DNA from 4 places in the Streptomyces sp. NPDC007991 genome. Region 1 is predicted to be linked to each of the others. Evidence: riboswitches for the same ligand, from Rfam matches in the RefSeq annotation. Region 1 holds a riboswitch; each other region holds the start of a gene.

Region 1 (7,771 bases):
CGCCCACGAGCCAGTGGTCGCCGCGCCCCTCGGCCACCTGCCGCACATCGAAGCGGGCCAGGGCGAGGAGGTACAGCACGAGCCCCAGCCAGAACAGCACGAGCGCCGCGTGGGCGAGCCAGGCCACCGACTCGGCGGCGGCGAGCGTGGCGCCGAGCACGGCGAGCCCCTGCGTGGCCAGGCAGCGCGCGAACACCGTCCCGGGCCTGCGCCGCCCCCCGTCCTGCACAGGTCGGGCCAGCGCGACGGGCCAGGGCAGCAGGGCCAGCACCAGCAGGGCCGCGGCCAGACCCTGCGCGCCGACCGCCGAGAAGCCGGTGCCGAGTACCGCCGTCGCCGCCACGGTGGTGAGGGTGGCCGTCGCCACGGTGTCCACCAGGCCCGGCACCCCCGCGTACGACCGCAACGTCGTGCCGGCCAGCGGCAGCCGCAGGGTGAAGTCCACGGCGAGCATCAGCCAGGCCGCGCAGGTCACACCGAGGGCGATACGGGAGAGGACGCCGTACCCCGCCAGATCCAGACCGACGGACAGGGTGCCGGTCGTCAGCACGGCTGCGCTGGCGGACGGTGCGCGCTGCGCCCACCAGGCGGTGGAGGGGGAGGGGCCGGGCATGGCCCGATGCTAGGAGGCGCCGCGCGCGTTGTGAGCGGGGCACGCGCGCGGGCGCCTCAAAAACGCGAGAGCACCCGCACGCGCGCGTGCCTTCAACGGCCTGCGGGACCTCAGGCCGGCCGCACCACGCTGTGGATCGCCGACTGGCCGTCGTAGTAGATCGACTCCTCGCGCACATAGGCGCCGGGCTTCGGGGCGTGGATCATCATGCCGTTGCCGATGTAGATGCCGACGTGGCTGATGTCGTCGTAGAAGAAGACCAGGTCACCGGGCTGGGCGTCGGCCAGCGAGACCGTGGTGCCGGCGTTGACCTGGTCGTAGGTCGTGCGCGGCAGGGTGACGCCCGCGGCCTTCCAGGCGGCCTGGGTGAGGCCGGAGCAGTCGTAGGAGCCGGGGCCGACGGCGCCCCAGACGTACGGCTTACCGATCTGCGCGCGGGCGAAGGCGAGCGCCTTCTCGGCCTTGGTGGCGTACGAGGAGTCGGCCGGGGCCGTCGAGGAGGACGTGCCGGAGCCCGCCGAGGAGGAGCCGCTGTCCTGTTGCTGGGCGGCCTGCTCCTGCGCCTTCTGCTGCGCGGCCTGCTGCCGGGCCAGCTCGGCGGCCTTGCGGGCGGCCTCCTGCTGCTTCTCCCGCTCGATCGCCGCGAGCCGCGCCTTCTCCTCGGCGGTCAGCTTCGACAGCAGTTCGCGCGCGTCGGCGAGTTTGCGCTGGACGGTGGCCTTGGCCGTCTTCAGGTCGCCCTGCGTGTCGGTGAGCGTCTCGAGGCTCTCGGTGGCCTCCTGACGCTTCTTCATCGTCTCGGACTGCTGGGTGACGTAGTCGTCGACCGCGACCTTCTGACGGCCGGTCATCCGGTCCATCAGCTGGGTCTGGTCGAAGTAGTCCTGCGGGGTGTCCGCGAGCAGGAACGTCGCCGTGTCCGGGGCGGAGGCGCCGGTGCGGTACTGGGCGGCGGCGAAGGAACCGAGTTCCTCCCGTGCCTCGTTGAGCTTCTGGGTGCGCTGGGCGACGTCGTCGAGGAGGGTGTCGACGCGCTTGCGCTGCTTGGTGGTCTTCTCCTTGGCCGAGTTGTACTTGTCGGTTGCCGACTCGGCCTGGCGGTACAGGTCGTCGACCTTCTTCTCGACTTCCTCGAGACTCGGCTTGTCGTCGGCCTCGGGGGCGGCGTTGGCCGACTGGGACAGCAGGGCGACGGATGTCAGGGCCGCCGTTGCCAGGGCGGGGGTCCGTATGCCTGCGACGCGCGTACCAGCGGGACGCGACTTGCGGTGCGACGCCAAGGGAGGCGACTCCTTCCATGCTCCGCCTACCGGGTTAGCTGTCGGGTTCGGGCGGGTACATCGGAAGGGTTGCCCTACGGCCGCCTCCGCGAAGGGAGTCCGGCCGATTCACCCCAGAGTTCTCGGTTGGGTCCCCGGCTCCGGCTGCCGCTGCGGCACACCGGACTCGGCGGAGGCCGCGCGGCCCGGCGACGTTCGCCGGTGGGGGTCGTGCGGCCTGCCCGCACGGTAGCCAACTCGTGTGGCCCTTGTGAAGGTTGATGGGCGATATGCCCGATACATTTTCGTGACCTTACCTGAGAGCGTCGCCGAGAGTCATCGGTGCAGGGGGGTTGGTCACGGGTTCGTCATAATTGTGACGGCCGTAGCGCTCCGTGACCATGCGGGGATGAAGGGTGACGAGGGGGTGCTTTCGGCGATGTTCTCAGGGCGGCAGCGGGCTGTCAGTGGGGCGCCCTAGACTCGGAGAGCGATGAGCAGCCTCTTTGACGACAGCTTCCTGGCGGACCTCCAGGCCCAGCGGGGCCCCGCGGACGAGCCCCCGCCGCCACCCGAGGACGATCATGTACCGGAGCCGGTTCCGGACGATCTGTTCGGCGGGAAGTTCGACGCGCCCCCGGACCGGGACACCTACTACCGCGACGGCGCCCCGCGCCCGCCGGTGGACACCGCCGCCCTCCTGGAGGGGCTGAACGACAACCAGCGCGCCGCCGTCGTCCACTCCGGCTCCCCGCTGCTCATCGTGGCCGGCGCCGGCTCCGGCAAGACCCGCGTGCTCACGCACCGCATCGCCCACCTGCTCGCCGAGCGGGGCGTGCACCCGGGCCAGATCCTCGCGATCACCTTCACCAACAAGGCCGCCGGCGAGATGAAGGAGCGCGTCGAGCAGCTCGTCGGCCCGCGGGCGAACGCGATGTGGGTGATGACCTTCCACAGCGCCTGCGTGCGCATCCTGCGGCGCGAGAGCAAGAAGCTCGGCTTCACCTCCTCGTTCTCGATCTACGACGCCGCCGACTCCAAGCGTCTGATGGCGCTGGTCTGCCGCGACCTGGACCTCGACCCCAAGCGCTTCCCGCCCAAGTCCTTCAGCGCCAAGATCAGCAACCTGAAGAACGAGCTGATCGACGAGGAGGACTTCGCCGCCCAGGCCACGGACGGCTTCGAGAAGACCCTCGCCCAGGCCTACGCGATGTACCAGTCGCGGCTGCGCGAGGCGAACGCCCTCGACTTCGACGACCTGATCATGACGACGGTCAACCTGCTGCGCGCCTTCCCGGACGTCGCCGAGCACTACCGCCGCCGCTTCCGCCACGTGCTGGTGGACGAGTACCAGGACACCAACCACGCCCAGTACGCCCTCGTCCGGGAACTCGTCGGCACCCGCGAACACCCCGTCGACGTACCGCCGGGCCCGGAGGACGTCCCGCCCGCCGAGCTGTGCGTCGTGGGTGACGCCGACCAGTCGATCTACGCCTTCCGTGGCGCGACGATCCGCAACATCCTCCAGTTCGAGGAGGACTACCCGGACGCGACGACGATCCTGCTGGAGCAGAACTACCGCTCCACCCAGACGATCCTCAGCGCGGCCAACGCGGTCATCGAGCGCAACGAGTCCCGCCGCCCCAAGAACCTGTGGACCAACGCGGGCGCGGGAGCCACGATCACCGGCTATGTCGCCGACACCGAGCACGACGAGGCGCAGTTCGTCGCCGACGAGATAGACCGCCTCACGGACGCCGGCGAGGCGAAGGCCGGCGACGTCGCCGTCTTCTACCGGACCAACGCCCAGTCCCGTGTCTTCGAAGAGGTCTTCATCCGCGTCGGCCTGCCCTACAAGGTCGTCGGCGGCGTCCGCTTCTACGAGCGCAAGGAGGTCCGGGACGTCCTCGCCTACCTGCGCGTGCTGGCCAACCCGGAGGACTCGGTGCCGCTGCGCCGGATCCTCAACGTCCCCAAGCGGGGCATCGGAGACCGCGCCGAGGCGATGATCGACGCCCTCGCCCAGCGGGAGAAGATCAGCTTCCCGCAGGCGCTGAAGCGCGTGGACGAGGCGTACGGCATGGCCGCGCGCTCCACCAACGCCGTCAAGCGGTTCAACACGCTGATGGAGGACCTCCGTACGATCGTCGAGTCCGGCGCCGGACCGGCCACCGTGCTGGAAGCCGTCCTGGAGCGCACCGGGTACCTCGCCGAGTTGCAGGCCTCCACCGACCCGCAGGACGAGACGCGGATCGAGAACCTCCAGGAACTCGCCGCCGTCGCCATGGAGTTCGAGCAGGAGCGCGGCGAGGAGGCGGAGACGCCAGGGGCTGCCGCCCCGGGGGGTACGCTGGCCGACTTCCTCGAACAGGTCGCGCTGGTCGCCGACTCCGACCAGATCCCCGACGAGGAGGACGGCGACGGCGTCATCACGTTGATGACCCTGCACACCGCCAAGGGCCTGGAGTTCCCGGTCGTCTTCCTGACCGGCATGGAGGACGGCGTCTTCCCGCACATGCGCGCCCTCGGCCAGACCAAGGAGCTGGAGGAGGAGCGGCGCCTGGCGTACGTCGGGATCACACGCGCGCGGGAGCGGCTGTATCTGACGCGGTCCACCCTGCGCAGCGCCTGGGGCCAGCCGTCGTACAACCCGCCCTCCCGCTTCCTGGAGGAGATCCCGCCGGCCTACGTGGAGTGGAAGCGGACGGGAGCCACCGCGCCCGCGTCCTCCGGCCCGGTCTCCGGAGTGGCGGCCTCGCTGTCGTCGTCCCGCTCCCGCTCGTCGGCGTCGGGCGCGTCCGGTTTCGCCACGCGCCGGACCTCCGAGAAGCCGGTCGTGTCCCTGGCGGTCGGGGACCGGGTCACGCACGACCAGTTCGGACTCGGCACCGTCGTGGCGGTGAAGGGCACGGGCGGGAACGCCGAGGCGACCATCGACTTCGGGGACACCAAGCCCAAGCGCCTGCTGCTGCGGTACGCGCCGGTGGAGAAGCTGTAGCCGTATGAGACCAGCCCCCGTTCGCCCGACGGGCGGGGGCTGCCGGGACGTTACGTCGGGTCGATGCCGTGGCTGCGCAGCCACGGGAGCGGGTCGATCGCCGAGCCGCCGGCCGGGCGCACCTCGAAGTGCAGATGAGGGCCGGTCGAGTTGCCGGAGTTGCCGGAGCGCGCGATCGGATCGCCGGCCTTCACGGTCGTACCGGAGGGGACCGTGTAGGTGGAGAGGTGGCAGTACCACGTCTCCGTGCCGTCCTTCGCGGTCACGATCATCATGTTGCCGTACGCGCTGTTCCACTGCGTGCGGACGGTGCCGTCGGTCGCGGCCATCACGGTCGTGCCGTACGAGACGGGAAAGTCGATGCCGGTGTGCAGGGACATCCAGTTGATGCCCGACTGGCCGTAGTAGGCGCTGAGTCCGTGCCGGGCGACCGGCAGGGCGAACTTGGGGCGCAGCCGCTCCTTGCGGGCCGCCTCCTGCGCGGCGCGCTTGCGCTCGGCCGCCTGCTGGGCCTTGAGGTCGATGCGCTCCTGCGTACGGCTGGCCCGGTCGGCGAAGTCGTCGGCGCCGGCGGCGAGGCTCTGGAGCTGCGTGTCCAGCTTGTTGTTGGCGGCGGCCGGTTTCACCGGCTGCGCGTCCGCCGCGGTCGTGTGCGCCTCGGCGGCGCCGTCGTCGGAGAACGTGCCGACGGAGGCGGCGGCGATGCCCGCGACGCCCATCACGCACGCCGAGGGCACCGCGATGGTCAGCAGCGCCGAGCGCCTGGGCGGCGTACGGCGACGGGAACGGGACCCGGCGCGCGCGGCCGCCCGTGAGCCGGCGCGCGGGCCGGTCTCCTCCTGGCCGTCCAGGAGCGGGGCGACGGTGGGCAGTTCGCCGGTGGCGGCCGGCTCGCCGCCGTCCTGGGCGGGGTCGTGGTAGGCGGCCCCGTCGAATTCGTCGTAGGCGACCTGATCGAACGTCGCGGTCTCGTGCTGCTCGAAGGTTTCGCCGTGCTGCTCGTACGCGTCGGGGGCCGGGGCGCCGGCGCCGTCGGTGTTCCACTGCGTGGCGTCGTAGGCGCCGGTGTCGAAGGCCTGCGTGCCCCATTCCCACTGCTGGGTCTGGTCGGCCGCATTGCCGGACTGGTCGGGCTGGATCCAGGCACCGGTGTCCCACTGCCCGGTGCTGTCCGGGGAGGTGGCCTGCGGCGGGATGACCGGGAGCGGCTGCTGCCCGGCCGTCCAGGCCGTCGTGTCGTAGACGCCGGTGTCGTAGGCGGCGTGGTGCTGGGCCGCGTACGCGTCGTAGTGCGGGTTGTCGTGCGTGCCGGTGGGCCAGTGGCCGGTGTCGTACGCGCCCGTGTCGTGACCGCTGCCCGGCATGTCGCCGAAGAGGGGGTCGGTCGCGAACGTCGCGGTGGTGTGGCCGGTGGCCGCAAAACCGGTGCCGTCCGTACCCGTGGTGTCAAATCCGGTGGCGGCGTAGTCGCCGTACGTGGTGAAGTCGCCGTACTGGGCTTCCTGGGTGCCGTACGACGCGTAGTGCGCCGAGTCGGCGTCGGAAGCCGGAGCCGGGGGCATGGTCCCCGACGGGTGACGGTCGTTCACCAACTTCTCTTTCGCCTCGACAACAGGGGCTGCCAGAGCAGTGCGGCGACTGTACCCGGCGGTACGCGGGCACGACAATCTTCGGCAGGTTTCGCGCGCGCAGGAAACGGGCATTCGGCCGTGTTTTGGCGGACGGCGGGCACGGGTTTGGCCCTGTGTTCGAAGTTTGTTCGAGGTTGGTCGGTGCTTCGGCGCCGGGTGCCGGTGGTATGACGAGTCTCAGGCCACCGTCAGACCGCCGGTCCGGCCGACGGACGGTTCACCCTCGTGGGCCGTGTCGAGAACCTGCCGTATTCCGTCGGCGACGGCGGGGTGCACGGGCAGGGCGAGATGACCGATGCCGGTCACCCGCACGTTCTGCGCCGTCAGATCGGGATGGTCGATGCAGGCCGTCTCCAGCGGGTCCATCACGTGGTCCAGGTCGCTCCAGAAGCTGACGAAGTGCGTACGGCAGCCCGGGGCCGGCCGTGTGAGCTCCTCGAGCACCGGTGAGCCGGGGCGCATCTGGCGCACGATGGGGTGCGCGTTGGCCAGGGGCACCACCCGGGTGCCCGAGTGCGGGGTGCCGAGTGTCACGAGGGTCCGCACGCGCGTGTCGCCGCCGAGCCGCTGCACGTAGTAACGCGCTATCAGGCCCCCGAGGCTGTGTCCGACGACGTCGACCTGCCGGGCTCCGGTGCGCTCGCAGACCTCCTCTATGTGACGGCCGAGCAGCTCGGCCGCGGCTCGTATGTCGCAGGTGAGCGGCGAGTAGTTGAGGGACTCGATCTGCTGCCTGCCGTGCTGGGCGAGGCTGCGGCGCAGCAGGACGAAGACCGAGCGGTTGTCGATGAAGCCGTGCAGCAGGACGACCGGGGGCTTGGCCTCCGTGGGCAGTTGGGCGGCGCCACCCGAGGGCAGTGGGGCGGGAGCCCGGCGCTCCTGGGTGATGCCGGAGGGATAGAGGAGGAGATGCCCGGCCAGAATCGCGATCTCCAGGGCAGTGGCCTTCAGGAGCGCCAGCGAGAGTCCCGCCAGCCGGCTCGGCAGCAGACGCTGGCAGAACGGAAGAAAGGGCAGAGCAGCCCTGGTGACCTTCATGGCCGACCTCCTGTCGGCACGCGGGAGGCCGGCCGCCCCCCGTATGCCCTCGTGGAAAGCAGCGGCGAAGACGGCTGATGACTGCGTGAGCGGCGTGAGCCGCGGGGAAGGAGCGCGGCTTGTGGCGCGTGTGACGCCAGTGATGCGACGAGGTCCCCTGCCGGTGCGGCGACGAGGCTCCCCGCTGTTGCGCCGTGTCTGCCCTGCGTGCTGTGCGTGCCCTGCGTGTCCC
Region 2 (7,771 bases), on a different contig from region 1:
CCGGACCGTCAACCCGTGGCGGGCGGACCGCACCCCGGGCGGCTCGTCGGCCGGGGCCGCGGTGGCGGTGGCGGCCGGGCTGGTGCCGCTGGCGACGGGCGGCGACGGGGCCGGGTCGGTGCGGATCCCGGCGGCGTGGTGCGGGGTGACCGGCCTGAAGACCACGGCCGGACGGCTGCCCTCCGCCGACCGTACGGGGCTCACCGTGCCCGGTGTGCTGGCCCGCTCGGCGTCGGACGCGGCGGCCTGGTGGCGGGTGGTGTCCCAGGAGCCGGTGCCGGCCGGCACACCGCTTCCCGTCACGGCCGTGTGGTCGTCCGACCTGGGCTTCGCCGGGCCCGACCCGGAGCCCGTCGCGCTCGCCCGGGCAGCGGTCGAACGGCTCGCGGCGGCCGGTGTCGTACGGCTCGTACGGCCGAGGGTGCCGTTGCGGCTCACGGACCCCGGGTCCGCCTGGCTGGCCCTGCGCACCCCGGGTGCCGACCCGGGCGAAGCCCACCGCGTCCGGGCGGAGAACGACCGGCGGCTGGCCGCGCTGTTCGGCGAAGCGGAACTGCTGCTGACGCCGACCACGCCCACCCCACCGCACGGTCACGACGGCCCGGGCGACCGCTACTCCACCTCTCTCACCTGGGCGTTCAATCTCAGCGGGCATCCGGCGCTGAGCCTTATGGCGGGCTTCGGCGAAGACGGCTGCCCGGCCGGGCTGCAGTTGGTGGCGCCGCACGGCCGGGAGGTGCTGCTGCTGGCCGTGGCACGGGAGGCGGAGCTGCGCGTCGGGAGCTGAGGACACCCCTGAGAGCACCCCTGAACACTCCGGAGGACCCCTGGCGGATTTAGATGCGTACGCATATGATGCAAGCGCGTGTAATTGACGCGCGCCTATCTTCTGGGGGACACCCATGACCCGTCGCTTCCTCTTCGTCCTGGGCAGCGCCCGTGCCGACGGCAACACCGAACTGCTGGCCCGCGCGGCCGCCGAGCAACTCCCCACGGACGTCGAACAGCAGTGGATCGACCTCACCGAGCATCCGGTGCCCGACTTCGAGGACCTGCGGCACGACAGCGACCACGTCCGCCCGACCGAGGGCAACGTGGCACTGCTGCTCGACGCCACCCTCGCGGCCACGGACATCGTGATCGCCTCGCCCCTGTACTGGTACTCGGTCTCCGCGCACACCAAGCGCTACCTGGACTACTGGTCGGGCTGGCTGCGCACGCCCGGCCTCGACTTCAAGGCGACCCTGGCCGGACGCACCCTGTGGGGCGTCACCGCGCTCGCGCACACCCAGCCGGAGGTCGCCGACCCGCTGGCCGGGACGCTCAACAACTCGGCCGCGTACATGGAGATGCGGTTCGGCGGAGTGCTGCTCGGCAACGGCAGCAAGCCCGGTGACGTGCTGAACGACACCGAGGCGCTGGCCCGGGCCAAGACGTTCTTCGCGCAGGAGGCGCCCCTGGCCCGGTTCGTGTACGAGGACTGAGTGCTACGAGGACTGAGTGCTACGAGGGCTCAGCCCCACGAGCACGGAGCGCTACGCGGTGATGTCCTTCGTCGTGAAGCGCGCCCAGGCCGCCGAGCCGAACACCGCCGCGTACAGGGCCTGGAGGCCGAGGTTCTTCGCCAGATCGTCCCAGTAGACGGGTTCGCGCATGAGGTCGGCGAAGGACAGCCAGTAGTGGGAGAAGAAGTACGGCTGGAGGGCGTGCAGTTGCGGGATCTGGTCGAGGATCTGGACCGTGATGAGCAGACCGACGGTGGTCGCCATCGCCGCGATGCCGCTGCCCGTGAGCGTCGAGACGAACAGCCCGAGCGCCGCCACGCCGATCAGTGACGCGGCGACGGCCAGGGCGATCAGCAGGGCTCTGCCCAGGCCTTCGGCGAAGCTGATCTGTGTGCCCGAGATGGTCGTCAGATCGCCGAGCGGGAACAGCAGCGCGCCGACCGTGAGCGCGGAGACGGCCACCACGAGGGTGGCGGCCAGGCAGAAGATGACGACGGTCGCGTACTTGGTGAGCAGCAGGCGGCTGCGGCCGGCCGGGGCGACGAGCAGGTAGCGCAGCGTGCCGGCGTTCGCCTCGCCGGCGATCGCGTCGCCCGCGACGACACCGATCGCCATCGGCAGGAAGAACGGGAGGGTGGCGGCCAGCGCGGTGAAGACGAGGAACAGGCCGTTGTTCGTGATCTGCGAGATGAACGCCGGTCCCCCGCCGGCGCCGGGCGACGAACCGTCGCTCGTCTCCACCTTGACGGCGATGCCGACCAGGACGGGCACGCCCGCCAGCACGGCCAGCAGCGCGAGGGTGCGCCAGCGCCGGAAGGTGGTGGTGAGTTCGCTGCGCAGCAGCCCGAAGGTCCACAGCGGACTCACCGGCCGTACGGCCCCTGCGGCTTCAGCCCGCGACATCGAAACCCTCCCCGGTCAGCGCCACGAACGCGTCCTCCAGCGAGGCACGTTCGACCGTGAAGCCGCGGACCCGCACACCGGCCGTGACCAGCGCGGCGTTCACCTCGGCGAGGTCGTGCTCCGGTGGTTCGCCGGTCACCCGGTCGTCCGTGACGACGACGTCGCCGACGCCTTGCTCCTTCAGCACCCGGGCCGCCTCCGCCGGGTCCGGCGTGGTCACCACCAGCCGGCCGCGTGCCCCGGCGGACAACTCGGCGACCGCGCCCTGGGTGATGAGGCGGCCCTGCGTCATCACGGCCGCGTGCGTGCAGACCTGCTCGATCTCGTCGAGCAGGTGAGAGGAGAGGAAGATGGTCGTGCCGTCCGAAGCCAGCTCCCGTATCAGCGTGCGGATCTCGCGCATGCCCTGCGGGTCGAGGCCGTTGGTCGGCTCGTCGAGCACGAGCAGCCGGCGCGGCTGGAGCAGTGCGGCCGCGAGGCCCAGGCGTTGTTTCATGCCCAGCGAGTAGGCCTTGGCCTTCTTGCCCGCGGCGGCCGTCAGGCCCACCCGGTCCAGCGCGGCGGCGACCCGGGCCTTCCGGGTGCGCGGATCGGCGGCCGGGTCGGCGGAGTCGTACCGGATGAGGTTGTCGCGGCCGGAGAGGAAGCCGTACAGGGCCGGGCCCTCGATGAGGGCGCCGACGTGCGGCAGCACGGCGCGGGTGGCCCGGGGCATGGGCTGCCCGAGCACCGTCGCCGTGCCGGAGGTGGGCTCGATGAGGCCCATCAGCATGCGGATGGTGGTGGTCTTGCCGGAGCCGTTGGGGCCGAGGAAGCCGAAGACGCTGCCCGCCGGGACGGTCAGGTCGAGGCCGTCGACGGCGAGTTGTCCGCCGCGGTAGCGCTTGGTGAGCGCGCGGGTGGCAATGACCGGTTCCCCGGCCGGATCGCCCCGCTGCTCCGGCTCCGTGGCGGACGCGTCGCCCATCGGCTTCCTCGTTCTCTCCGAGTCCCGCGGGAGTTCGGGACTTACTTCCCGGTGTCGGCCGCCTTCACGAGCGCGTCCTTGGTGACCATGCCCACGTAGACCTTGCCGTCGTCCGTGATCAGGGCGTTGACCAGGCGGGTGGAGAAGACCGTGCCCGAGCCGAACTTGCCGGTGACCTTGTCGCCGAGCGAGTCCATGAAGCCGCCGAACTCGCCGCCGGCCTTGCCCGAGGGCACGCCCTCGCCGCCGGTGTCGAAGGTGGCGATGGAGCTCCAGCCCTCGCCGATGGTCTTCATGCCGTCGGGGCCCTTGCCGGGGTGCTCCCCGGCCTTGGGGGCGTGCTCGCGCGGCCCGCCCTTCTCGAAGCCCTTTCCGAACTCCTTGCCGGAGCCCTTGCGGAAGTCCTTGCCGGCGTCCTTCTCCTCGGTGACCTTCGCACCCTTGGGCGGGGTGAAGTCGAAGGTCGACGGGGCCGGTTTGCCGAAGCTGACCTTGGTGAAGCCCGCGTCGACGACGGCGGCGCCGCCACTCGCCGGGGTCAGCGTGAACTTCAGCGGCATGCCGGTCTTCGCGTCCACGGCCACGGTGACCGCGCCGACCGTCGAGCCGGACTGCCTGGGCTTGATGACCAGCTTGTAGGCGTCCCGGCCGGCGACCTGGGCGGTGCCGTCCACGGTCACGGAGGTCGTGTCGCCGGTGGCCTTCAGCGCCTCCTCGGCGAAGTCCTTCGGCGTGGCCGGCGGCTGCTGGTCCTTGCCGCGCTCCGGGCTGTCGGAGGCGGTACCGTGGTAGACCTCGTTCGACTTGCTGTCGTAGCCCCAGACGTCCTTGCCGTTGTGGACGATGCTGTACTCGGCGGCGTTCTCCAGCAGCGACAGCTTCTGCTTGTCCGGGCCGTCGGCCGCGACGCGCAGGGTGTGCGTGCCGGAGGCCAGTTCCGTGAGCTTGGCCGTCGGGTCGGCCGAGGAGCCGCCCCGGTCCGGGCTCGCGGCACCGGACATCAGGCTGCTCTCCAGCCCGCCGAGGTCCGGCAGGCCGAGGTCCGTGCTGATCTTCACGGTGCCGGACAGCTGCTGGACGTCCGACTTGGCGATCTTCTCGATGAGCTGCTGTGCGGTGATCTTCGGGAGGTCGGGGTCACCGGAGTCGGCGAGTGCGGGGACCAGCCCGATCGTCGCGGCCGCCACCCCCACCACCGTGACCGGGACGATGTACCGCGCGGCTTTGCGCCGCCCGGAGCGCTGCTCGTCGACCTCCCCGGCGGTCGTGCTGTCGTCGGATGCGTACGGTGCCATGTGTGCCCTACCTCCGTGGTCGGCGGCGGCTGTCCGTGTCGTGCACGCACTCGTCCCTGAGCCGCCATTCTCACCCGAACTGGTGAGGAGTGGTGTTTTTCCGTGGTGACCATCTGACCAAATCGGCGGGCGAGATACGTCAGACCCGGGGCTCAACTCCACGTACTGCTGCGGTATGACACGACAGGGCGGCTTCTCCCCCGACCCGTAGGGGTCGTGGGGGAAAACGCGCTAGCCGGCCCGGTGCACCACCGCGTCCGACAGCTCCACCAGGGCCGTCTTCGCGGCGCACTCGGGCAGCGGCGCCAGTGCCGAGCGGGCGTCCTGGGCGTAGCGGACGGTGTCCCGACGGGCCTGTTCCAGCGCCGGGTGGGCCCGCAGCAGGCGCAGGGCCTCGGCGTGCCGGTCGTCGTCGGTGAGATCGGAGTCCAGCAGTTCGCACAGGGCGATGTCGTCCGCGAGTCCGAGCCGGGCCGCGCGCTCGCGCAGCCGCAGCACCGGCAGGGTGGGGATGCCCTCGCGCAGGTCGGTGCCGGGCGTCTTGCCGGACTCGTGGGAGTCGGAGGCGATGTCCAGGACGTCGTCCGCGAGCTGGAAGGCGACGCCGAGCCGTTCGCCGTACTGGGTCAGCACATCCACGACCGTCTCGTCGGCGCCGGACATCATCGCGCCGAAACGGCACGACACCGCCACCAGCGAGCCGGTCTTCCCGCCCAGCACGTCCAGGTAGTGCTCGACCGGGTCGCGGCCGTCCTGCGGTCCGGCGGTCTCCAGGATCTGGCCGGTCACCAGCCGTTCGAACGCCTCGGCCTGTACCCGCACCGCCTCCGGGCCGAGGTCGGCCAGGATGTGCGAGGCGCGGGCGAACAGGAAGTCACCGGTGAGGACCGCGACGGAGTTGCCCCAGCGGGCGTTCGCGCTCGCCACCCCGCGCCGCACGGCGGCCTCGTCCATCACGTCGTCGTGGTACAGCGTGGCGAGGTGGGTCAGCTCCACGACGACGGCCGACGGCACGATCCCGGGCGCGTACCGGTCGCCGAACTGGGCGGTGAGCATCACGAGCAGCGGACGGAACCGCTTGCCGCCGGCCCGGACCAGGTGCTGGGCGGCCTCCGTGATGAAGGGCACCTCACTCTTGGTGGCCTCGAGCAAGCCTTCCTCGACAGCCGCCAACCCGGTCTGGACATCGGCTTCCAGAGCCTGGTCCCGCACGCTCAGCCCGAACGGCCCGACGTCGGTCACGAGGGGTCTCCTGTCTGCTGTGTCTGCCGGTGATCACACGGTTTGTCGATAGGTCGCTGCCATCACTCGAGTCAGCGTATCCGGTCACCTTTCGATCACCACCAGCGCCCAGGGTTACAGGCCGGTTGGTATCCGATCACGACCGCTATGTTTTTGATCAGCTCATAAGAGCAGACATTTATCGACTTACCGGGAGGTAATGGCCTATGTGCGATTTGCCGCAATAGGTAAGCGAATCCCCTTCGCGCACATTGCCCCAAGGACTCGTGATCAGTGAGTTGAATCACGTTATCCCCTGTGACGCCCCACTCCGGCACCGGCCCGTACCCCCTTCCGCCGCACGCAAGTTGAGCCTTGGCTTCAGCAAAGGATCAAGTGCCCCATAAGCCCCTGACCAAGGTCAACCACTCGATATGTGACTCCGGTGCTTGTTCCCGACATGTGCTCTCGCATACGTTCCGGGCCTGTCCGGCGGACGCCGAATCCTGCCCCCGCCCGGACTTCCCACACGAACCCACCCACTCACGCAGGGCAGGAGCGGGGGACCCAGGTACGTCGCCGGTCCGCACAGCGGACCGGCTCGGGGTGAAGCCGCCCACGGAGCGACAGCGCCGTGGGCGGCCGGGCACCTCCCGGCCCGAACCCGACAGCTCACCTCGCAGGCGGCGGAGAGGAACATCGCCATGCCCCGAGGCAAGCACCGTCGCACCAGAACCAGTCGGCTCACCCGTCGTGTCGTGGCCATCGGCACCGGCGGAGCGGCCCTCGCCCTGCCGCTGATCGGCGCGACGCAGGCCGGCGCCGCCGAGCCGGCCCGGAGCGCGCCCACCGTCGCGCAGTCCGTGCCGCAGGCGGCCCAGCCCGCCACGTCCCTCACGTACACCGTCGCCAAGGGCGACTCCCTCGCCCGCATCGCGGACAAATACGACGTGCCGGGCGGCTGGAAGCAGCTCTACAAGGACAACCGTGCCGCCGTCGGCGACAACCCGCAGCTGATCCACCCGGGTCTGAAGCTCACGGTGAAGACGGCCAAGGCGGACGCCGCGACGAAGACGGCGACCAAGTCCTCCGCCCCCGCCAAGCCGGCCGCGAAGCCCGCGGGTGGCGTCGCCCAGGCCACCCAGGCCTCCGCGAAGACCTACCCGGACAACCTGGACGGCTGGATCCGCGAGGCGCTGGACATCATGGCGCAGAAGGGGATTCCGGGTTCGTACGACGGCATCTACCGCAACATCATGCGCGAGTCGTCCGGCAACCCCCAGGCGATCAACAACTGGGACTCCAACGCCGCCCAGGGCACCCCGTCCAAGGGTCTGCTCCAGGTCATCGACCCGACCTTCGCCGCCTACCACGTGGCCGGCACCTCCTTCGACCCGTACGACCCGGTCGCCAACATCACGGCGGCCTGCAACTACGCGGCGGCCCGCTACGGCTCGATCGACAACGTCAACGGCCCGTACTGAGCCGTCCCGTCCAGCAGTCGTTCGAGGACGACGGCGATGCCGTCGTCCTCGTTCGACAGGGTGATCTCGTCGGCCACGGCCTTGAGTTCGGGATGGGCGTTGGCCATGGCGACACCGTGGGCGGCCCAGTCGAACATCGGGATGTCGTTGGGCATGTCCCCGAAGGCGATGGTGTCCGCCGGCCGCAGCCCCAGGTGTTCGGCGGCCAGCGCCAGGCCGGTGGCCTTGGTGATGCCGCACGGCTGGAGCTCGACCGTGCCGGGCCCCGACATCGTCACCGTCGCCAGTGAACCGACAACCGAGCGGGCCGTCGTCGCCAACTCGTCGTCCGACAGGTGGGGATGCCGCAGCAGCACCTTGCTGATGGGCTCGCCCCACAGGTCGTCGCGCCGGTCG
Region 3 (7,771 bases), on a different contig from region 1:
GGCCATCACCGCGGGCCTGGGCTACACCTCACCGCTCTATGTCGGCGCCGGCATCGCCCTGCTGTCCACGGTCATCATGGTCATCGCCGCCCGGAAGGCCAGATCCGGCCAGGTGGCGGACCGTGTCCCCACAGGGTAATCCGGTGCGGGCCGTGCGTCCGCACACCTACCGTGACCGCATGCAGCCGAAGATATCGAGCCTCGCCGACCGCCCGGACATGAGGGAGCGGGTCGTCGGGATGGCGGACAGCTGGGCGGAGTTCACGACCCAGGACCTCGTGGGCGCCGCGCACTTCCCGCGGATCGCCGCCGAACTCCCGCAGTACGTCCTGTTCGCCGAGGACGAGGAGGGCGAGGTCGTCGCGAACGGCTTCAGCGTGCCCTTCGCCCTCCGCGCCGAGGGCCGCGGCCTGCTGCCCGGGAACGGCTGGGACACGGTCCTCGTGTGGGCATTCTCCGACCTGCGCCGCGGGGTGCGCCCCGACACCGTCAGCGCGATCTCGATCTCCGTCGCCCCGCACGCCCAGGGCCGCGGCCTGTCCGCGCTGATGCTCTCGGCCATGCGCGACAACGCCCGGGCGCACGGCTTTTCGGAGGTCGTCGCCCCGGTCCGCCCCAACGCCAAGCACCTGGAACCGCACACGCCCATCGAGGAGTACGCCCACCGGGTCCGCCCCGACGGCCTGCCCCAGGACCCGTGGCTGCGGGTCCACGCCCGGGCCGGTGCCACCATCGACTCCGTGGCACCGGCCTCCATGACGGTGGCCGCCCCACTGGCGGACTGGCGCCGCTGGACGGGCCTGCCGTTCGACACCCGGGGCGACATCGAGGTGCCCGGCGCCCTGGTACCGGTGCGCTGCGAGCCGGAGCGCGGGTACGCGGTGTACGTCGAGCCGAACGTGTGGATGCGGCATCCCCTGTGACCATGCCGCGGGCGCATTTCGCAGGGGGCCTCACGGACCGGTCCGCGCGGCGGTGCCGGAAGTCCCGGTGAATCGTTGGTCGAATGGGTTGGCCAGAGCGTGGCCACTGCCTACCATCGATCACCGCAAGACCTTGTGCACCGTCGCACAATCTCCTCGGGAGGTCTCCTTGCACCGCCGCTGTCGCACCGCGCTCGTCCTCACCGCCGTGATCGCCGCCGCGGCGCCCCTGCTCACCGCCTGCGGCAACGACGCGCACCCCGGCGCGGCGGCCGTGGTGGGCGGCCGGCGGATCACCGTCTCCCAGCTGGAGGACCGCGTCGGGGAGGTACGCGCGGCCCAGCGCGCGGCCGTGCGGGACGACGCCCAGTACCAGCAGGCCATCGCCGGCACCGGCACGCTCACCCGCGACACCCTGCACACCATGGTCCTCGACCGGGTGCTGCACCGCGCCGCCCAGGACGCCGGTGTGACCGTCACCCGCAGGGAGATCCAGGAGATGCGGTCCGGCCTTGAGCAGCAGGCCGGCGGCGCCAAGGCGCTGGAGACCACCTGGCTCCAGCAGTACGGCATCCCGCCGCAGCGCCTGGAGGAGAACCTCCGCCTCCAGCTGGAGGCCCAGAAGCTCGCCCGGAAACTCGGCACCGACACCAACCGCCCCGAGTTCTGGAAGGCCCTGTCCGAGGCCTCCAAGGACCTGAACGTCGACCTCAACCCGCGCTACGGCACCTGGGACGTGCAGAAGAGCAGCCGCGCCGACGCGAAGACGCCGTGGGTGCGGGACGTGTCGGCGGCGCAGGCGCAGCAGAACATGTAGGGCCCCGGGATCAAGGGCCCGGGCCCAGGGCCCAGGGCCAGGTGTCCAGGAGGCCTGTGGATAACTTCCGGGGCTGTCGGCGGCGTGGGATAGCTTCGAATCGTGAACGCCAACAGCCCCGAAGCCACCGCCGCCCCCGGCCGCATCGTCCTGCTCACCACCAGCCACCGTGTCGCCCCCGGCCTGCTGTCCTGGCCCGCCTGGCGGGCGCTGCACGCGGCCGGCCGGGTGCTGTGCGCGGACGGCGCGCACCCGCAGCTGCCGTATCTGCGCGAGGCGGGCATCTCCGTCGAGGAGGCGTCCCCGACGGCCGAGGAGCTGGTCGACGCCTGCGCCGGCGGGCGCACGGTGGTGGTCGTGGCCACGGGCGAGGGCGAGCCGGCCCTGACGGACGGCCTGGCCCGCCTAGCCGGCACCGGCCGCGTCGCCATGCCCGAGCTGGAGCTGCTCCCCGCCTCCTACGACCTGCCCGGCGCCCGCCTGCTCGATCTCGTCCAGGTCATGGACCGCATCCGCGCCGAATGCCCGTGGTCGTCCCGGCAGACGCACCAGGGCCTGGCCAAGTACGGCATCGAGGAGGCGTACGAACTCGTCGAGGCGATCGAGGAGGGCGACCGCGACGAACTGCGCGAGGAGCTCGGTGACGTCCTCCTCCAGGTCGTCTTCCACGCCCGGATCGCCGAGGAGGACCCGGAGGCCCCCTTCTCCGTCGACGACGTCGCCGCCGGCATCGTCGCCAAGCTGATCCACCGCCACCCGCATGTCTTCGGCGACGCGACGGCCACCACGCCCGAGGAGGTCAAGGCGCACTGGCTGCGCACCAAGGCGGTCGAGAAGCAGCGCAGCTCGGTCACCGAGGGCATTCCCCTCGGCCAGCCCGGCCTGGCCCTCGCGGCCAAGCTGGCGTCCCGCGCCCGCACAGCCGGCCTGGACATACCGCTCCCGCCGGTCGAGGGCATCGGCTACGACCTGCTGGCCCTGGCGGTCCGCGCGGAGTCGGAGGGCGTGGACCCGGAAGCGGCCCTGAGAGCGGCGGCCCGCGCGTACCGGGACGCGATCAGGGAGGCGGAGCAGGGCTGAGACCGGCCGAGGGCAGGGGGGAGGCGGAGCCCGATACCGTCGGGGAGTGACCGACCAGCCCCAGCCCAGCACCCCGCCCGCCGCTCCCGACCTCTTCACCTGGGAGTTCGCGAGCAACCCCTACCCCGCCTACGCCTGGCTGCGCGAGCACGCCCCGGTGCACCGCACCAAGCTGCCCAGCGGCGTGGAGGCCTGGCTGGTCACGCGGTACGCCGATGCCAAGCAGACGCTCGCCGACCCCCGGCTCTCCAAGAACCCGGCGCATCACGACGAGCCCGCGCACGCCAAGGGCAAGACCGGGATCCCCGGGGAGCGCAAGGCCGAGCTGATGACGCATCTGCTCAACATCGACCCGCCGGACCACACCCGGCTGCGGCGGCTCGTGTCCAAGGCGTTCACGCCCCGCCGGGTCGCCGAGTTCGCGCCGCGGGTGCGGGAGCTCACCGACACCCTGATCGACGGCTTCGCGCGGAAGGGGTCCGCCGACCTCATCCACGAGTTCGCGTTCCCGCTCCCCATCTACGCCATCTGCGACCTGCTCGGTGTCCCCCGCGAGGACCAGGACGACTTCCGCGACTGGGCGGGGATGATGATCCGTCACCAGGGCGGGCCCCGGGGCGGCGTGGCGCGGTCCGTGAAGAAGATGCGCGGCTATCTCGCCGACCTCATCCACCGCAAGCGGGAGGCGCTGCCCACCGAGCCCGCCCCCGGCGAGGACCTCATCTCCGGGCTGATCCGCGCCTCCGACCACGGTGAGCACCTCACCGAGAACGAGGCCGCGGCCATGGCCTTCATCCTGCTGTTCGCCGGGTTCGAAACGACCGTGAACCTGATCGGCAACGGCACCTACGCCCTGCTCACCCACCCCGGGCAGCGCGCGCGCCTCCAGGCGTCCCTCGCCGCCGGGGAGAGCGGCCTGCTGGAGACCGGCGTCGAGGAGCTGCTGCGTTACGACGGCCCCGTCGAACTCGCCACTTGGCGGTTCGCCACCCAGCCGCTGACGCTCGGCGGGCAGCACATCGCGCCCGGCGACCCGGTCCTCGTCGTCCTGGCCGCCGCGGACCGGGATCCGGAGCGGTTCGCCGATCCGGACGCGCTCGATCTCGCCCGCCGTGACAACCAGCACCTCGGCTATGGCCACGGCATCCACTACTGTCTCGGCGCCCCGCTCGCCCGCCTGGAGGGCCAGACCGCGCTCGCCGCGCTCCTCACCCGCCTCCCGGACCTGCGGCTCGCGGCGGACCCGGCCGAGCTGAGATGGCGCGGCGGTCTCATCATGCGCGGGCTGCGCACGCTGCCGGTGGAGTTCTCACCGGCCTAAACATGACACGCCGTCATGACTGTGATCTTCACGTGATCTGCGCGGCATGAACTTGTGACAAGTGATCGACTGCCGATACGTTCACCCATCATCAGCGCGGCCCAGGCACCCTCCGCCGCGCCGGTCACTGCTGTCTCGCGAAAGGTCTCCGTATGCTCTCCGGGAACGGTCGGCACCGTCGCCCCCGCCAGGCTCCGGCTCTCCTCGTCGCGGCCGGGGTAACCGGCTCCGCCATCGCGATCCCGCTCCTCGGGGCCTCCGGTGCCAGCGCGGCCGACGGTACGACCTGGGACCGGGTCGCGGACTGCGAGACCGGCGGCGCGTGGAGCCAGAACAGCGGCAACGGATACTTCGGCGGCCTCCAGTTGTCCCAGGAGGACTGGGAGAACCACGGCGGTCTCGACTACGCCCCGAGTGCCGACCTGGCCAGCCGCTCCCAGCAGATCGCCGTGGCCGAGAGAATCCTCGCCGACCAGGGTGTCGGCGCCTGGCGCACCTGCGGGCTGCTCTCCGGCCTGGAGCAGGACAAGGACTCGGACACGTCCGACTCGTCCGGTTCCTCCGACTCCTCCGACTCCTCCGACTCCTCCGATCCGACGGACTCGCCCGGACTGCTCGACTCCTCCGAGTCGTCCTCCGACAGGCAGTCGACCTCGGAGGACGAAACCGCCAAGTCCGACAATTCATCCGATTCCGCCGATGCCTCGACGCGGGACCAGTCGCCTGCCCCCGAGAGTGACCAGCCCGACAACTCCCGTCAGGGCGACGACTCTTCGGCACCCGCCGAACCCGAAGCCGGACCCGAACCCGACACCACCGCCGGCCGTCACCGCGGCCCCAGCGCCGATGAGGGCACCGCGGCCGAGGACGGCCGTACGTCCGGGTCCGCCGGACGGCACGCCTCGCGCGACGGCGGGGCCTCCCGGGAGGCGACGGACGGCTCCTACACCGTTCGCCCCGGCGACAGCCTCTGGTCCATCGCGAACTCTCTTGACCTCAGCGGCGGATGGCACGCCCTCTACGCCGGGAACGAGACGGCCGTCGGCACCGACCCGGACCTCATCCGCCCCGGTCAGAAGCTCACCGTAGGGGTCGAAGCGGACGAGAAGTAGCCGGTGGGGCAGTCCGGAAACGGCGGCGGAAGTCACCCCGAAACCGCGCGAGTTCATGTCACCGTTTGCGTCTGATGTCCCTTATCGGTGCGGTGAGAGATAGATCTCAGAAGCCCTGATCGTCTTTGGAATTCCGCGGATCGCGTGTCTACGGTCATGACCGCTCGCCACCGCGAGCCCCGGCTGCCGCAACGCCGAATCCTGCCAGCGGCCGCACGGGAACAGTCGTCGCGTCAAGCGCCGCAGGCAGGAGCGGGGGACCCAAGGTAAGTGCCCGACCGGCCGGTTGTGCCGGAAGGGCTTGGGGTGAAGCCGTGTCCCGGGAGGGACGCGGCCGGGCAACTCAACCGGCCCGAACCCGACAGCTCACCTCGCAGGCGTCGGTGAGGGGATCTCTCCATGCTGTTTTCCGGCAAGGGCACGCACCGCCGTCCGTCCAAGGCCTCTCGGGTCATCGCCATCGCCGGTGTCACCGGTGCCGCCGTCGCCGCCCCGCTGATGGCGTCCGGCAGCGCCTCCGCCGCCACCGCCTCCGAGTGGGACGCCGTCGCCCAGTGCGAGTCCGGCGGCAACTGGTCCATCAACACCGGCAACGGCTACTACGGCGGTCTGCAGTTCTCCGCCTCCACCTGGGCCGCGTACGGCGGCACCCAGTACGCCTCCACCGCCGACCAGGCGAGCAAGGACCAGCAGATCCAGGTCGCCGAGAAGGTCCTCGCGAGCCAGGGCAAGGGTGCCTGGCCGGTCTGCGGCAAGGGCCTGTCGAGCGCCGGCTACAGCGGCGGCTCCGCGCAGGGCGGCGGCTCCACCGAGACCCGCCAGAGCGAGCAGCAGCCGGCCTCCCGCTCCGATGAGCGCCCGGCCCAGACCCAGAAGACCGTCACCACCCCGACCGGCAAGAAGGTCAAGAAGGGCGACGGCGAGTACAAGGTCGTCAAGGGTGACACCCTCAGCTCCATCGCGACCGAGCAGAAGGTCGAGGGCGGCTGGGAGAAGCTGTTCGAGCTGAACAAGGACATCATCACGGACGCCAACCTGATCTACCCGGGCCAGCAGCTGCACCTGAAGTAAGCAGCGGCCCACCCCCGTCCCCACGGGCTCCCCGCCCCGGTGCGTCATCCCCCGTGCGCACCGGGGCGGGGTTTTTTCTGCCGGTCTTTGCGAACCGGCTTTGTTCCGTTCGGAAACAATTTACTCTCGGTTCTGTCCATGGGGTGGGCGACCCGGTGGCCGATCGCCCGGAGCCGGTTAGGCTCATGTCGCGAGCCACCGCGGCCCGCGCCTCGCCGGGTCCCCGCGGCCCGCGTACCCGCGTCACATGAAGAAGGAGATGCTCGTGCCGTCCATCGACGTCGTCGTAGCCCGGGAAATCCTGGACTCCCGAGGCAACCCCACGGTCGAGGTCGAGGTCGGCCTCGACGACGGCAGCACCGGCCGTGCCGCCGTCCCGTCCGGCGCCTCCACGGGCGCCTTCGAGGCCATCGAGCTGCGCGACGGCGACTCGAACCGCTACCTCGGCAAGGGTGTGGAGAAGGCCGTCCTCGCGGTCATCGAGCAGATCGGCCCGGAGCTCGTCGGCTACGACGCCACCGAGCAGCGCCTGATCGACCAGGCCATGTTCGACCTGGACGCCACCGACAACAAGGGCTCCCTCGGCGCCAACGCCATCCTCGGCGTCTCCCTCGCCGTCGCCCACGCCGCCTCCGAGGCCAGCGACCTGCCGCTCTTCCGCTACCTGGGCGGTCCGAACGCGCACCTGCTGCCGGTGCCGATGATGAACATCCTGAACGGCGGCTCGCACGCCGACTCCAACGTGGACATCCAGGAGTTCATGATCGCGCCGATCGGCGCGGAGTCCTTCTCCGAGGCCCTGCGCTGGGGCGCCGAGGTCTACCACACGCTGAAGAAGGTCCTGAAGTCGAAGGGCCTGGCCACCGGCCTCGGCGACGAGGGCGGCTTCGCCCCGAACCTCGGCTCCAACCGCGAGGCCCTCGACCTCATCCTGGAGGCGATCAACGAGGCCGGCTACACCCCCGGCGAGCAGATCGCCCTGGCGCTCGACGTCGCCGCGTCCGAGTTCTACAAGGACGGCGTCTACACCTTCGAGGGCAAGGAGCGCTCGGCCGCCGAGATGACCGAGTACTACGCGGAGCTCGTCGACGCGTACCCGCTCGTCTCCATCGAGGACCCGCTGTTCGAGGACGACTGGGAGGGCTGGAAGACCATCACCGCCAAGCTCGGTGACAAGGTCCAGCTCGTCGGCGACGACCTGTTCGTCACCAACCCCGAGCGCCTGGCCCGCGGCATCGAGGAGGGCGCGGCCAACGCGCTCCTGGTCAAGGTCAACCAGATCGGCTCGCTGACCGAGACCCTCGACGCCGTCGAGCTGGCCCAGCGCAACGGCTTCAAGTGCATGATGTCCCACCGCTCCGGCGAGACCGAGGACGTCACCATCGCGGACCTGGCCGTCGCCACCAACTGCGGTCAGATCAAGACCGGCGCCCCGGCCCGCTCCGAG
Region 4 (7,771 bases), on a different contig from region 1:
CGGGTCCATCTCCGGGAGGCCGGCCGGGGTGCCGTTCTTCTGCGCCGCGAGCGCCGGGGCCGGGCCCGCCCAGGCCAGGGACAGACAGTCCTCGCCCTTGAGGAACCGCTGGCAGCGGACGCCGCCGGTGGCACGGCCCTTGCGCGGGTACTGGTCGAACGGGGTCATCTTGGCGGTCGTCTGGACCGAGTCGTCCAGCGTGCCGCGCGAGCCGGCGACGGTGAAGACCACGGCGTCCACGGCCGGGTCCACCGCCGTGAAGGAGATGACCTTCGCGCCCTCGGAGAGCTTGATGCCGGCCACCCCGCCGGCCGGGCGGCCCTGCGGGCGGACCTGGGACGCCTGGAAGCGCAGCAACTGGGCGTCGTCGGTGATGAAGACCAGGTCCTCCTCGCCGGTGCGCAGCTCGACCGCGCCGACGATCCGGTCACCCTCCTTGAGGGTGATCACCTCCAGCTCCTCCTTGTGCGACGGATAGTCCGGCACCACGCGCTTGACCACGCCCTGTGCCGTGCCGAGCGCCAGGCCGGGCGACGACTCGTCGAGCGTCGTAAGGCAGACCACCGTCTCGTCGTCCTCCAGGGAGACGAACTCCGCCAGCGGGGCGCCTCCCGCGAGGTTCGGCGTCGGCATCGACTCCGGGAGCTGGGGCAGGTCGATCACGTTCAGCCGCAGCAGCCGGCCCGCCGAGGTGACCGCGCCCACCTCGCCGAGGGCGGTGGCGGGCACCGCCGAGACGATCACGTCGTGCTTCACGCGCTTGGCGCCGGCCTCCTCCGGGAACGGCTCGCCGTTCGCCGTACGGGCCAGCAGACCCGTCGAGGACAGCAGCACCCGGCACGGGTCGTCGGCCACCTGGAGCGGCACCGTGGCGACCGGGGCACCGCCCGACTCCAGCAGGACCGTCCGCCGGTCGGTGCCGAACTTCTTGGCTACGGTGGCCAGTTCCGTGGAGACCAGCTTGCGCAGCTCCGTGTCCGAGTCGAGGATCCGGGTCAGTTCCTCGATCTCCGCGGTGAGCCGGTCCTTCTCCGCCTCCAGCTCGATGCGGTCGTACTTGGTCAGGCGGCGCAGCGGCGTGTCGAGGATGTACTGCGTCTGTACCTCGCTCAGCGAGAACTGCTCCATCAGGCGCTGCTTCGCCTGCGCGGAGTTCTCGCTGGAGCGGATGACTCGGATGACCTCGTCGATGTCCAGCAGGGCCGTCAGCAGACCCTCGACCAGATGCAGCCGGTCCCGCTTCTTGCCGCGCCGGAACTCCGAACGCCGCCGCACGACGGTGAACCGGTGGTCGAGATAGACCTCCAGCAGCTCCTTCAGACCCAGCGTGAGCGGCTGGCCGTCGACCAGGGCGACGTTGTTGATGCCGAAGGACTCCTCCATCGGCGTCAGCTTGTACAGCTGCTCGAGGACCGCCTCCGGCACGAAGCCGTTCTTGATCTCGATGACCAGGCGCAGACCGTGCTCGCGGTCGGTGAGGTCCTTGACGTCGGCGATGCCCTGGAGCTTCTTCGAGCCCACCAGGTCCTTGATCTTGGCGATCACCTTCTCCGGGCCGACCGTGAAGGGCAGCTCGGTGACCACGAGGCCCTTGCGGCGGGCCGTCACGGGCTCCACGGCCACCGTGGCGCGCATCTTGAACGAGCCGCGGCCCGTCTCGTACGCGTCCCGGATGCCGGACAGGCCGACGATGCGGCCGCCGGTGGGCAGGTCGGGGCCCGGGACGTGCTTCATCAGGGCGTCGAGATCGGCGTTCGGGTACCTGATCAGGTGGCGGGCGGCGGCGATCACCTCGCGCAGGTTGTGCGGCGGCATGTTCGTGGCCATACCGACCGCGATGCCCGAGGCGCCGTTGACCAGGAGGTTCGGGAAGGCGGCGGGCAGCGCCACCGGTTCCCGCTCCTGGCCGTCGTAGTTCGGGTTGAAGTCGACGGTGTCCTCTTCGATGGACTCCGTCATCAGGCTCGTCGCCTCGGCCATCCGGCACTCGGTGTACCGCATGGCCGCCGGCGGGTCGTCGTTGCCCAGCGAGCCGAAGTTGCCGTGGCCGTCGACCAGGGGGACACGCATCGAGAAGGGCTGGGCCATGCGCACCAGGGCGTCGTAGATCGACGCGTCGCCGTGCGGGTGCAGCTTGCCCATCACCTCGCCGACGACGCGGGCGCACTTGACATACCCGCGCTCGGGGCGCAGGCCCATCTCGTTCATCTGGTAGACGATGCGGCGGTGCACCGGCTTGAGACCGTCGCGCGCGTCGGGCAGGGCGCGGGAGTAGATGACCGAGTACGCGTACTCGAGGAAGGAGCCCTGCATCTCGTCGACGACGTCGATGTCGAGGATTCTCTCCTCGTACGAGTCGTCGGGCGGCGGGGTCTTCGTGCTGCGGCGGGCCATCGCTGCCGGCTCCTTGCTGAAGCATTGAACGAGATCTGACGCCGACCATTGTGGACCGCCGCACTGACAACCGGGACCAGGGCCCGGCCTACGGGCCGCCCGGCGGGGTTTCGCAGGCGGGCCGCGGGTGCCGCTCGCCGGGCCTGGGCGGGGGAACGGGACACTGCCGGAGGACCGCCGCGCACCCGCCGGTCCGAGGTTTCCCGCCGGTCTTCCGCCGGCCCCGGGCCGGGCACGCCGTCACCACCCCACACGGCCTTTGGACGCTTCCCCCTCTCGCTGTGCGCGTGCGCCCCCCCGGGAACTTCACCAGGGCCCCGCACGCTTGCATACAGTGGCAGGACTCGCCAGGAAAACCGCGGTTCGAGCGACCGCGCCGCGATCGAAGGGACGTACATGCCCATGGGTCACACGGCCACAGCCCAGGCAGGCTCCGGGGGCCTGACAGCGACCGAGCACCGCCTGGCCAACGGCCTGCGCGTGGTGCTCTCCGAGGACCACCTGACCCCGGTCGCGGCGGTGTGCCTCTGGTACGACGTCGGCTCGCGCCACGAAGTCAAGGGGCGTACCGGCCTGGCTCACCTTTTCGAGCACCTGATGTTCCAGGGTTCCGCCCAGGTCAAGGGCAACGGCCACTTCGAGCTCGTCCAGGGCGCGGGCGGCTCGCTGAACGGCACCACCAGCTTCGAGCGGACCAACTACTTCGAGACCATGCCCGCCCACCAGCTGGAGCTCGCCCTCTGGCTGGAGGCCGACCGCATGGGCTCCCTGCTGACGGCGCTCGACGACGAGTCGATGGAGAACCAGCGCGACGTCGTCAAGAACGAGCGCCGGCAGCGCTACGACAACGTCCCCTACGGCACCGCCTTCGAGAAGCTGACCGCCCTCGCCTACCCGGAGGGCCACCCCTACCATCACACGCCGATCGGCTCGATGGCCGACCTGGACGCGGCCACCCTGGAGGACGCGCGCGCGTTCTTCCGCACCTACTACGCGCCGAACAACGCCGTGCTCTCCGTCGTCGGCGACATCGACCCGGAGCAGACCCTGGCCTGGATCGAGAAGTACTTCGGCTCCATCCCCGGGCACGACGGCAAGCCCGCGCCCCGGGACGGCACGCTGCCGGAGATCATCGGCGAGCAACTGCGCGAGGTCGTCGAGGAGGAGGTCCCGGCGCGCGCCCTGATGGCCGCCTACCGGCTGCCGAACGACGGCACGCGCGCGTGCGACGCGGCCGACCTGGCCCTCACCGTCCTCGGCGGCGGCGAGTCCTCCCGCCTGTACAACCGTCTCGTGCGGCGGGACCGTACGGCCGTGGCGGCCGGCTTCGGCCTGCTGCGGCTCGCCGGGGCGCCCTCCCTGGGGTGGCTGGACGTGAAGACGTCCGGTGACGTGGAGGTCCCGGTCATCGAGTCCGCCATCGACGAGGAGCTCGCCCGGTTCGCCGAGGAGGGCCCCACGGCCGAGGAGATGGAGCGGGCCCAGGCCCAGCTGGAGCGCGAGTGGCTGGACCGGCTCGGCACGGTCGCCGGCCGCGCCGACGAACTGTGCCGGTACGCCGTCCTGTTCGGCGACCCGCAGCTCGCCCTGACCGCGGTGCAGCGCGTGCTGGAGGTGACGGCCGAGGAGGTCCAGGAGGTCGCCAAGGCCTGCCTGCGGCCCGACAACCGCGCGGTGCTCGTCTATGAGCCCGTCGCCGAGGAGACGGGCGACGCGGAGACCGCCGAGGACGCCGACACCACCGAGAACACCGCAGCCGCGGCCCTGACCGAGAACGAGGAGGCGGCCAAGTGACCGAGCTCGCCACGATGGACTTCCACCCCCAGCCGCAGGCGGGCGAGGCCAGGCCGTGGGCCTTCCCGGCCCCCGAGCGCGGCACCCTCGGCAACGGCCTGACGGTCCTGCGCTGCCACCGCCCCGGCCAGCAGGTCGTCGCCGTGGAGGTGCTGCTGGACGCACCCCTGGAAGCCGAGCCGGCCGGCACCGACGGCGTGGCCACGATCATGGCCCGGGCCTTCTCCGAGGGCACCGACAAGCACTCCGCCGAGGACTTCGCCGCCGAGCTGGAGCGCGCCGGAGCCACCCTCGACGCGCACGCCGACCACCCCGGCGTGCGGCTCAGCCTGGAGGTGCCGGCCTCCCGGCTCGCCAAGGGGCTCGGCCTGATCGCCGACGCCCTGAGGGCCCCCGCGTTCGCCGACAGCGAGGTCGAGCGGCTGGTCCGCAACCGCCTCGACGAGATCCCGCACGAGCTGGCCAACCCCGCCCGCCGTGCCGCCGTGGAGCTCTCCAAGGAGCTCTTCCCGGCGGACTCGCGCATGTCCCGGCCCCGCCAGGGCACCGAGGAGACGGTCGCCGCGATCGACTCCGCGGCCGTACGCGCCTTCTACGAGAGGCACGTCAGGCCCGCCACGGCCACCGCCGTGGTCGTCGGCGACCTCACCGGCATCGACCTCGACGCCCTGCTCGGCGACACGCTGGGCGCCTGGACCGGCTCCGCGGCCGAGCCGCGCCCGGTGCCGCCGGTGACCGCCGACGACACCGGCCGGGTCGTCATCGTGGACCGCCCCGGCGCCGTCCAGACGCAGCTGCTGATCGGCCGGATCGGCCCGGACCGGCACGACCGCGTGTGGCCCGCGCAGGTGCTCGGCACGTACTGCCTCGGCGGCACCCTCACCTCCCGCCTGGACCGCGTGCTGCGCGAGGAGAAGGGCTACACCTACGGGGTGCGGGCCTTCGGCCAGGTCCTCAGGTCCGCCCCGGACGGGACCGGTGCCGCGATGCTCGCCATCAGCGGCTCGGTGGACACGCCCAACACCGGCCCCGCCCTCCAGGACCTGTGGACGGTGCTGCGCACACTCGCCGCCGAGGGACTGACCGACGCCGAGCGGGACGTCGCCGTGCAGAACCTGGTCGGCGTGGCGCCGCTGAAGTACGAGACGGCGGCGGCCGTCGCGAGCACGCTGGCCGACCAGGTCGAGCAGCACCTGCCCGACGACTTCCAGGCCACGTTGTACCGGCAGCTCGCCGCGACCGGCACCGTGGAGGCCACCGCGGCGGCCGTCAGCGCCTTCCCGGTGGACCGTCTGGTGACGGTGCTCGTCGGTGACGCGGCGCAGATCAAGGACCCGGTCGAGGCCCTGGGTATCGGCGAAGTCTCCGTCGTGGCCGCCGAGTAGCGGCACGCGCGCGTAGGGGCCCTGGTTGTCTTCTAAGGCACCAGGGCTCCTTTATGCCCGAATTGGTGCGGAGGTTGCCTGTCTGCCCTGTGGGATGCGCTACAAAAACCGGGATCCGTTTGGGAATTGAAAGTGGCCCCGCTTAGGTTCGTCCGGGCTGTCCGTCAGGCAGTGCGCCGCACCCGCGGCACCGGACAGTCATCGCCGAGTCCCCGTACGGCGCGAGCCAGGGGAGCCGGGGACCCACCGCAGTCCCTGGGGTGAATCGGACGCCCGCGCGAGCCGCGAGGGGGTCCGTAGGAGACCTTCCTGCTCCGAACCCGTCAGCTAACCCGGTAGGCGAGAAGGAAGGAAAGGACCAGGCACTCCATGGCGTTCACCCGCGCCACCGGGAAACATCGTCGTCCCAGCCGCATGCAGCGCGGCACGGCCCGCGCGGCGGGCGTCGCGGCCCTCGCCACCACCGGTGTCATCGGCACCGTGGCCGCTCCGGCCTTCGCCGCCGAGCCCTCCGTCGAGCAGACCGGCCTCACCCCCGTCGTCACCATGGGCGGCACCGTGGCCCAGCAGATCGACGCCCAGGCCGCCGCCCAGAGGCAGGCCGCCGAGGAGGCCGCCGCCAAGAAGAAGGCCGAGGAGGCCGCCCGCGAGCGGGCCGCCGAGGCTGCCAAGGAGGCCAAGGAGGCGGCCGAGAAGGCCCGCGAGGCCAAGGAGCGCGCCGCCCGCGAGGCCGAGCGCAAGCGCCTCAACACCTTCGTGCCCCCGATCTCCGGCTCGTACATCTCCACCGGCTACCAGGCCAGCAGCGGCCTGTGGTCCTCCGGCAGCCACACCGGCGTCGACTTCCACGCCGCCACCGGCACCTCCGTCCACGCGGTCGGCATGGGCGAGGTCGTCGAGGCAGGCTGGGGCGGTTCCTACGGCAACCAGATCGTGATCAAGATGAACGACGGCACGTACACCCAGTACGGCCACCTGTCGTCCATCGGCGTCTCGGTGGGCCAGAAGGTCACCCCCGGCCAGCAGATCGGCCTGTCCGGCGCGACCGGCAACGTCACCGGCCCGCACCTGCACTTCGAGGCCCGTACGAGCCCCGAGTACGGCTCCGACATCGACCCCGTCGCCTACCTCCGCTCGCACGGTGTGAGCGTCTGACGGCGTACCACTCCGCTTCCCCCGAGGCCCCGGCTCCCCGAGCCGGGGCTTTCGGCGTTTGTCACGTCCGGCTGTCCAAAAAATATCCATGGATTCCGGTCCGCCGTCGGAAATTCCGGCTCATTGCAATAGAGTCACGGAACACGTGTCACTCGTCGACGTTTCACGGGGATTAAACGGAGGTCGGTCATGCGCATTCCGGCGCACTCGGTGTGCACGGCCATCCGGGACGACATCGTCGCGGGTGTCTACGAACGCGGCGGCCGGCTGACCGAGGAACTCCTCGCCCGCCGCTACGGCGTCTCGCGTGTCCCCGTCAGGGAGGCCCTGCGCACCCTGGAGGCGGAGGGCTTCGTGGTGACCCGGCGGCACGCGGGTGCGTGCGTCGCCGAACCCACCGAGCAGGAGGCCGCCGACCTGCTGGAGATGCGGCTGCTGCTGGAGCCGCTCGGCGCGGCCCGTGCGGCCCAGCGCCGCACCGAGGCCCATCTGAAGGTCCTGCGCGGCCTGGTGAGGCTCGGCCAGGAGCGCGCCCGCCGGGGCAACAGCGACGACCTGCGCTCCCTGGGAGGCTGGTTCCACGAGACGCTCGCACAGGCCTCCGGCAGCCCCGCGCTGACCTCGATGCTCACCCAGCTCCGCCACAAGATCGCCTGGATGTACACGGTCGAGGCGCCGGCCGGGCCCGTGGAGTCCTGGACCGAGCACGGCGCGATCGTGGACGCGGTGGCGCGCGGGGACAGCGAGCGGGCGCGGGCGGTCACGGCGCTGCACACCGAGCGCGCGACGGCCGCACACCGGCTGCGTTTCGGCTCCGCCGGGGACCGGGCCGAGCGTGTGAGGAACTCGCAACATCCCGTAAACACGGCGAGCCTGCGGCATTAACACACGAGCCGTATACAAAGAGCAGGGTAATTCGCGGGGGATTATTTCTGCTGCCCCGGAACGGTGAATTCGCGACCCCTGACCGGAAATGGTGACCCGCGAGCCGGAATGGCGAAGGGCCCGCCCGATGAATTCGGACGAGCCCTTCAGGATGCGCA

Evidence for each region. A riboswitch is a leader RNA that binds a small molecule or an ion and turns the genes downstream of it on or off. The one in region 1 is predicted to bind cyclic di-AMP.
Region 2: it holds a riboswitch for cyclic di-AMP, as region 1 does, so the genes downstream of both, ACFZDA_RS38765 (transglycosylase SLT domain-containing protein) here and ACFZDA_RS21535 (NlpC/P60 family protein) in region 1, are expected to answer to the same signal.
Region 3: it holds a riboswitch for cyclic di-AMP, as region 1 does, so the genes downstream of both, ACFZDA_RS11270 (transglycosylase family protein) here and ACFZDA_RS21535 (NlpC/P60 family protein) in region 1, are expected to answer to the same signal.
Region 4: it holds a riboswitch for cyclic di-AMP, as region 1 does, so the genes downstream of both, ACFZDA_RS00580 (peptidoglycan DD-metalloendopeptidase family protein) here and ACFZDA_RS21535 (NlpC/P60 family protein) in region 1, are expected to answer to the same signal.

The regions. Positions count from the first base shown of each region.
Region 1 is NZ_JBIBJD010000007.1:190,614-198,384, forward strand. It holds gene ACFZDA_RS21530 (hypothetical protein) at 1-613, opposite strand, end outside; gene ACFZDA_RS21535 (NlpC/P60 family protein) at 724-1,893, opposite strand; cyclic di-AMP (ydaO/yuaA leader) riboswitch at 1,902-2,075, opposite strand; gene pcrA (DNA helicase PcrA) at 2,366-4,870, shown strand; gene ACFZDA_RS21545 (peptidoglycan DD-metalloendopeptidase family protein) at 4,921-6,573, opposite strand; gene ACFZDA_RS21550 (alpha/beta fold hydrolase) at 6,679-7,539, opposite strand.
Region 2 is NZ_JBIBJD010000020.1:126,803-134,573, reverse strand. It holds gene ACFZDA_RS38795 (amidase family protein) at 1-787, shown strand, start outside; gene ACFZDA_RS38790 (NAD(P)H-dependent oxidoreductase) at 903-1,484, shown strand; gene ACFZDA_RS38785 (ABC transporter permease) at 1,536-2,408, opposite strand; gene ACFZDA_RS38780 (ATP-binding cassette domain-containing protein) at 2,395-3,375, opposite strand; gene ACFZDA_RS38775 (outer membrane lipoprotein carrier protein LolA) at 3,417-4,670, opposite strand; gene ACFZDA_RS38770 (polyprenyl synthetase family protein) at 4,902-5,912, opposite strand; cyclic di-AMP (ydaO/yuaA leader) riboswitch at 6,418-6,592, shown strand; gene ACFZDA_RS38765 (transglycosylase SLT domain-containing protein) at 6,596-7,375, shown strand; gene ACFZDA_RS38760 (Cof-type HAD-IIB family hydrolase) at 7,339-7,771, opposite strand, start outside.
Region 3 is NZ_JBIBJD010000003.1:600,751-608,521, forward strand. It holds gene ACFZDA_RS11240 (MFS transporter) at 1-139, shown strand, start outside; gene ACFZDA_RS11245 (N-acetyltransferase) at 180-923, shown strand; gene ACFZDA_RS11250 (SurA N-terminal domain-containing protein) at 1,093-1,740, shown strand; gene ACFZDA_RS11255 (nucleoside triphosphate pyrophosphohydrolase) at 1,843-2,820, shown strand; gene ACFZDA_RS11260 (cytochrome P450) at 2,867-4,141, shown strand; gene ACFZDA_RS11265 (transglycosylase family protein) at 4,294-5,253, shown strand; cyclic di-AMP (ydaO/yuaA leader) riboswitch at 5,482-5,648, shown strand; gene ACFZDA_RS11270 (transglycosylase family protein) at 5,653-6,324, shown strand; gene eno (phosphopyruvate hydratase) at 6,590-7,771, shown strand, end outside.
Region 4 is NZ_JBIBJD010000001.1:143,600-151,370, forward strand. It holds gene ACFZDA_RS00565 (DNA topoisomerase (ATP-hydrolyzing)) at 1-2,394, opposite strand, end outside; gene ACFZDA_RS00570 (insulinase family protein) at 2,791-4,188, shown strand; gene ACFZDA_RS00575 (insulinase family protein) at 4,185-5,573, shown strand; cyclic di-AMP (ydaO/yuaA leader) riboswitch at 5,766-5,929, shown strand; gene ACFZDA_RS00580 (peptidoglycan DD-metalloendopeptidase family protein) at 5,943-6,728, shown strand; gene ACFZDA_RS00585 (FCD domain-containing protein) at 6,918-7,613, shown strand.